2 regions of the Telluria sp. LT1R51-2 genome follow, and region 2 is predicted to be linked to the other one. Evidence: predicted binding sites of a transcription regulator. Region 2 holds the regulator's gene; the other holds the start of a gene.
What was found. Region 2 encodes FliA, which starts transcription of late flagellar genes. Its sites were predicted from a motif close to CTAAAGTTTNNNNNNNNNNNGCCGNTA; they were not measured.

Region 1 (3,411 bases), 2.7 Mb from region 2:
GCCTCTTCGGCGTTGGCGATCATTGCGTGGCTGCGCCCGGGGGGCAGGGCATCGCGAAAGCCCCAGCGCAGCACCGTCAGGCCGGCGCGCGTCAGCACCGTCTCGAGTTCGGGCTGCAGCCAGCGCAGGCGCGTGAGCGCGCCTGCATCGGGCGCGCAGACCTCGATCACCAGCCCTTGTGGCGTCGGTTCCACCTGGATCACGACAGCGCTGCCGTCGGCCAGTTCGAGTTCGAGGCGCAAGGCGGCGCGCGCACGGCGCCGGCGGCCTGGTGGCTTGTCGGCCTCGTCGGCCAGCACGGACAGGTGCTGCGGCGTCTCACCAGCGCCATGCACCGTGAAGCGCCAGGCATCCTGATGTGTAGCGAGCAGCTGGGGCTGGTGCACGACCTGGCCCTGCTGGCCCGCAGCGAGCATGGCCGGCGACAGATGTCCGCCCATGTCGGCCAGCGCGCGGCTGGTCAACTGGCTGCCATGATTGCGTACCTGGCTGCGCCAGGCGCGCGCCAGGCCGGCGCCATCCTGCTGCTGATAGGCGAGCTGGCGCGCCATGAGCACCTGATCCGGCCGCATGGCGGCGCCGTCCCCACCGGACTCGGGCGCCGGCTGGCCCGTAGCTGGTGGTTCCGGCGAACGTGGCGAGGAAAAAGGCAGCGGCAGCGCATCGGCGCCGCCGGCCAGTACGGCGGCCGGGGCCACCACGGCGCCGACCTGCAAGGGCGCGAGGACTGGCGGGGGCAGCGCGGCAACGGGGAACATGTGGGCCATCGGAATGCCTGTCAGGGATAAAAAAAAGGCCAACCGTGTGGCTGGCCTTCCAAGTCTAACCCGGGGTGAGGCCCGGGTATGCGGCCATTATTGCAGCAGCGACATGACCATCGACGACATGCTGTTCGACTGCTTGAGCATGGCGGTGCCGGCTTGCAGCAGCATCTGGCTCGACGTCATGTTGGCGCTTTCGGTTGCGAAGTCGACGTCCATGATCAGGCCGGTAGCTTGCTTGGTGTTGGTGCTGATGTTCGACAGGTTGTTGTTGACGTGTTCCAGACGGTTGGCGGCGGCGCCGATGTCCGAGCGCACGGTGCCAACACTGTCCAGTGCGGTCGACAGCAGAGCGATCGTTGCATTGGCTGCGCCGGTCAGCTCGGCGCCTGCTGCTGCAGGTGCCGCAGCATAGTTCGTCGTGGCGGCGCCGACGGCGGTTGCCACTGCGGTGAGGTTGGTACCCAGGTTGACCGTCATGGTTTCGGTCGACGACGCGCCGATCTGGAAGGTCATCGACGATGCAGTGGTACCGCCGATCAGCAGCTTGTTGCCGCCGAACGAAGTGTTGTTCATGACGTTGAACAGTTCCTTGCCCAGCGCATCGTATTCCGACTGCATGGCGGTCTTGTCGTTGGTGCTCGACGACGCATCGGCAGCCTGGGTTGCCAGATCCTTCATGCGAACCAGCATGTTCGAGACTTCATCCAGCGCGCCTTCGGCCGTTTGCAGCATCGCGGTCGAGTTCTGGGTGTTGCGCATGGCAACGCTCATGCCCGAAGTCTGGGCTTTCAGGCGCGAAGCGATCTGCAGGCCGGCAGCGTCGTCCATTGCCGAGTTGATGCGGTAGCCGGTCGACAGGCGGGTCATCGAGGTCGACAGATTGCTCTGGGTCTTCGAGATGGCGTTTTGTGCGGACAGGGCGGCGTTGTTGGTGTGCAGGCTCAGCATGATGGACTCCGAAAATGTAGGGGAAGAATTCTGTATGTCGAGTGCGTCACTCGCTCTCATGAGTACAAGGCGACACATTTCCGTAAGGCATTAAATTCTTTATCGAAATTTTTAAAAATAATTTTTCAGCGCGTGACAAGGCCCGGACTGACCAGCTCATCGTGGCGCACGTAGCAGCAATGCAGCGACCTTGACAATGCGAATGAGGATGATAATGATTCTCATCTCTGTTAGAATCCCGGTTTTTCGCACCTTACGATCGCCAAACCATGACCCAACACGCCAACGCCTCACCACGCCCACCCGTCGAATCGATCCTGTCGCGCCTGGTCAGGAGCGCTCTCGTCAGCGTCGTCGCCTCGGCGCCGGTGCTGGCGCTGCCGTTTGCCGCCAATGCGCAGGAGGCAGGGCCGGCCGCGGTGGAGAAGGTGATCATCACCGGTGCGAAAGTGCAGGCCGATCCGGCCTATGCCGGCGGCCAGATCGGCCGCAGCGGCGGACTGGGCATCCTGGGCGAGGCGGACATCATGAAGACGCCGTTCTCGACTACCAACTATACGTCGCAGATCCTCGAAGACCAGCAGGTGCGCACGCTGGCCGATGTCGTCGTCAACGAAGCGTCGGTGCGCGTGATGACGTCGACCGGCGGGTTCAGTGAAGACTTCCAGATCCGGGGCTTTAATGTCACCAGCGGCGACGTCGGCCTGAACGGCCTGTACGGTCTGTCCTCATCAAACCGCATGCCGGCCGCCATCATGGAGCGCGTTGAAGTGCTCAAGGGCCCGGGCACGCTGATGTATGGCATCAGCCCGAACGGCAGCGTCGGCGGCAACATCAATATCGTCACCAAGCGCGCCGGCGACCAGCCGCTGACGCGCGTGACCGCTACCTATGAAAGCCAGGCGCTGTTTGGCACCCATGTCGACGTCGGCCGCCGCTTTGGTGACAACGGCGCCTGGGGCGTGCGCGTCAACGGCGTGATCCGTGGCGGCGACACCAACATCGACGACGGCAAGCAGGACCTCGGCCTGGCTGCGATCGCGCTGGACTACCGCTCGCCAAAACTGCGCTGGACCCTGGACAGCTACGGCCAGCAAGAAAAAACCGACAACTTCCGCGCGCAAAACAGCTTCCGGCCCGATATCGCGTCGATCCCGGCGCCACCGTCGGGCCACCGCGCCGTGTACCGCGGCGCCGACCTCGAGTTCCGCGATGCGACGATTGCCTCGCGCCTCGAATACGATGTGTCGAAAGACTGGATGGTCTACGCGACGGCCGGCTATCACTACGGCGCCAGCGAGCAGGACTTCCCGACGGCGCGCGCACTGAACGCGGTCGATGCTGCCGGCAACTTCCGCCTGACCAACGCCTGGTACGACGCCTATGGACGCAGCAAGACCGGCGAAGTCGGCACCCGCCTGAGCCTGGACACGGCCGGCATCAAGCACTTCATCACCGCCTCGGTCTCGCGCCTGGACAGCGAAGCGGGCAGCTTCTACCTGTCAGCCCCGGCCAGCTCGTCGCAGCTGTCGAACATCTACAACCCGGTCGCGATCACGCCGATGACGGGCGAGCGCCTGGCGCCGACCAAAACCTCGGAAACCGAGCTGTCGAGCTTCTCGCTGACCGACACGCTGACGTTCCTGGACGGCCGCGTCATGTTTACCGGCGGCTTGCGCAAGCAGAAGGTATCGCTCGA
Region 2 (3,411 bases):
ATCACCCGCACCTGCCCCGACTTCACCAGCGGCAGCAAGGTCGCCGACAGTTCGCGCGCCATCACGCCCATCTTTTCCTGCTCGCGCCGCGCGGCTTCGTTGCGGCGGCGGTTGATGATGTGCGACAGCGGCAGCACCGGTTCGACGTTGGTGTTGACCTTGGAGGCGGCGCCGCGCCCGCCAAAGGCATCGCCCAGCGCATCGGACAGCACCTGGTACTTGCCCTCGTTGACGATGGAGATGGCGTACATGACGACGAAAAACGCGAACAGCAGCGTGATCAGGTCGGCGTACGAAATCAGCCAGCGCTCGTGGTTTTCGGTGGGGATATCGTTGTCGTAGCGCTTGCGGGCCATGGCGGTGGCTAGTGGTGCGTGAGCAGGCTGGCGACGCGTTCGTCGATGACGCGGCCGTGGTCGCCGCTGGCCAGGTCAGAGAACACTTCGGCCAAAATTTCGTACTGCGACACCTTGTCGCTGACGATGGCCTTGAGCTTGTTGCCAACCGGGTAAAAGAACAGGTTGGCCATGCCCACGCCGTACACGGTCGAGACAAACGCGACCGCGATGCCGGAGCCCAGGCGGGCCGGGTCGGACAGGTTTTCCATCACGTGGATCAGGCCCAGCACGGCGCCCAGGATGCCGATCGTCGGCGAATAGCCGGCCGCCGATTCCCAGATGCGCGCCGCCTGCCGCTGAGCAAATTCGTAGCCGTTGATTTCGTGTTCGAGCAGGCTGCGCACCTTCTCGGGCGCGATGCCGTCGACCACCAGGCGCAAGCCCTTGGCGATGAACGGGTCGGCCTTGCTCATGAATTGTTCGAGCGACAGCAAGCCATCGCGGCGCGCCGTCAGGCTCCATAGCGCGATTTCGCGCGACAGTTTCTGACGGCCGTTTTTCGGTGGCACGAACACCCAGCGCAGCATGGTGATGCCGCGCAGGAAGGTACGGGTCTCGCTTTGCAGCAGCACGGCGCCGAAGGTGCCGACCACCACGATGGCAAATGCGGCAGGCTGGATCAACGACGAGAACTTGCCGCCGTCGAGGGTGTAACCGAGAAAGATGCCGGCGATCGCCAGCACCAGGCCGATTACGCTGGCCCAGTCCATAATTGCTCCCGTAAGGTGGTGCGCAAACGTGCGACGGCCTGGGTGTGCAGCTGCGACACCCGCGATTCACTCACGCCCATCACGGCGCCGATTTCCTTCAGGTTCAGTTCTTCTTCGTAGTACAGGCCCATCAGGAGTTTTTCGCGCGGCGGCAGCTTGTCGATCGCGTCGATCACGGCCTGGCGGAAATCGGTTTCCATCAGGCTGCGCAGCGGGTCGGCATCGTCCACCGCATAACGGTCGAGGAAATTGTCGCTGCCTTCGTCGGCATGAAAGTCTTCGTAGTAGAGCAGCTGGTGGCCGCCCGAGTCGGCCAGCATGTCCTGATACTCGTCAAGCGAGATCTTGAGCGACGCGGCCACTTCGGATTCGCTGGGCGGGCGGCCCAGGCGCTGCTGCAGCGACTGCATTGCCCCCTCGACCTTGCGCATGTTCTGACGGGTGCTGCGCGGCATCCAGTCGCTGGCGCGCAGCTCGTCGAGCATTGCGCCACGGATGCGCAGCACGGCATACGTTTCGAACTGCGCGCCGTGGTCGTCTTCGTAGCGGTTGATCGCGTCGAGCAAACCGATCATGCCAGCCTGGATCAGGTCATCGACCTCCACCGAAGGCGGCAGCTTCGCCTTCATGTGGTGGGCAAGACGCTTTACCAACGGCATATGCTCCGTCAGCAAAGAATTCTTGTCCGCTTTCCCTTTGACCGTATACATGCTGGCGTATGTCTTTTTCTTTATATGTCGTTGGCGACGGTGTCAGGAACCGATGGATGCGCTGCCCTGGCGGCCGAACTGCGGCAGTGCCGGCAGTGCGAACTTGCCGGCCAGCTGGCGAAACGCGACCGATGCACCGGCCAGCGGGAAGGCATCGACCACAGCCCGGCCCAGGCGCGCGGCGCGGTGCAGGTATTCGTCGGCCGGCACGGCGCCCATGAAACTGAGCTTGACGGCCAGGTAACGTGTTGCTGCCAGTGACATATTATCGTATACCACCTTGGCCTCCCCCTCAGTCGCGCCGGTGACCAGGATGCCGAATGGCCGGCGGCCCAGTTCCTGCGTCAGGCGCTTGATGAGCGAGTAGGCATTCGTGATCGATGCCGCACTGGTCGACACCTGGATCACGATCTCGGAACTCGACATCAGGGGCACCGGGAATTCGCCGTCCGGACCAAGCTCACCATCGACGATCACGATGCCTGCCTGCGTGGCCAGCACGTCGAACGTCTTGCCCAGGCGCCGCACATCGTCGGTCGATTCGGGCGTGCCCATGGGCACCACCGAAAAGCCTTGCGGGGCCGAGTGGATCACCTGGTTCAGCGCGCTTTCCTGGCGCGCGACCTGCAGCAGCGAGGCGCCGCGGTTCAGGCCCAGGCGGCGGGCGACACCGTACTCGACGTTGCACGCGTCGACGATCAGCACTTCGTTGCCGGCCTGGGCCAGCGAGGCGCCCAGGTTCACCAGCATCGCGCCCTTGTCGTCTTCCGGCGTGGCCGACAAAAACGTGACCACGCGCGGACGCGGGCCTTGCAGCATGCGGCGCAGGCCTTCTGCCTGGTCGAAGTCAAAACTAGCCATGCGACACCTCGCGGCGGCTGGCCTGCGCGGTGGCTGCCATCAGCATCGGCAGGTCGGCGTCAGCCGGTGCCGTGCCGCGGTTGCGGAACGCGCGGTCGATCAGCATCGCGCTGTCGGCCACGTGCAGGTCTTCCGGCACGCGCTGGCCGTTCGAGACGTAATGCAGTTTGAGCTTCTGGCGGATCACGATGTCGAGCACGCCGCCGGTCGAGGCCGCTTCGTCCATCTTGGTCATGATCGCGCCGTGCAGGCCGCTGCCCTGGTAGGCACGCACGACTTCGTTGAGCGTCTCGTTGGTCGACGTCGAGTTCAGGCACAGCAGGCGCTTGACTTCGGCGCCCGAGCCCGACAGCATCGCGACCTGCTCGGCCACCATGTGGTCGCGCTGCGACATGCCGATGGTGTCGATCAGCACCGTGTGCTTGTTGCGCAGTTCTTTCAGGGCGATGCGCAGGTCGGCCTCGTCCTTCACCGAGTGCACCATGACGCCCAGGATCTTGCCGTAAATGCGCAGCTGCTCGTGACCGCCGATACGGTAGGCATCGGTGGTGATCAGGGCCAGCTTGTCCGGGCCATGGCGCATCACGCAGCGTGCTGCCAGCTTGGCCGTGGTGGTGGTCTTGCCCACGCCGGTCGGGCCGACCAGCGCGAACACACCGCCTTCGGACAGCATCGCGTCTTCGTTGCCGATGGTCGCGAGGTTACGGGCCAGCACGGTCTTCACCCAGCGCA

Region 1: AC56LH_RS02520 (flagellin N-terminal helical domain-containing protein) is a predicted target of FliA. The motif match lies at 1,813-1,839, and genes of this name have one in related genera.

The regions. Positions count from the first base shown of each region.
Region 1 covers NZ_JCASIM010000001.1:563,084-566,494, forward strand. Annotated here, with positions in the region: gene AC56LH_RS02515 (hypothetical protein) at 1-767, opposite strand, end outside; gene AC56LH_RS02520 (flagellin N-terminal helical domain-containing protein) at 855-1,712, opposite strand; gene AC56LH_RS02525 (TonB-dependent receptor) at 1,982-3,411, shown strand, end outside.
Region 2 covers NZ_JCASIM010000001.1:3,264,660-3,268,070, forward strand. Annotated here, with positions in the region: gene motD (flagellar motor protein MotD) at 1-356, opposite strand, end outside; gene AC56LH_RS14455 (flagellar motor protein) at 365-1,108, opposite strand; gene AC56LH_RS14460 (RNA polymerase sigma factor FliA) at 1,090-1,818, opposite strand; gene AC56LH_RS14465 (MinD/ParA family ATP-binding protein) at 1,861-2,679, opposite strand; gene flhF (flagellar biosynthesis GTPase FlhF) at 2,672-3,411, opposite strand, start outside.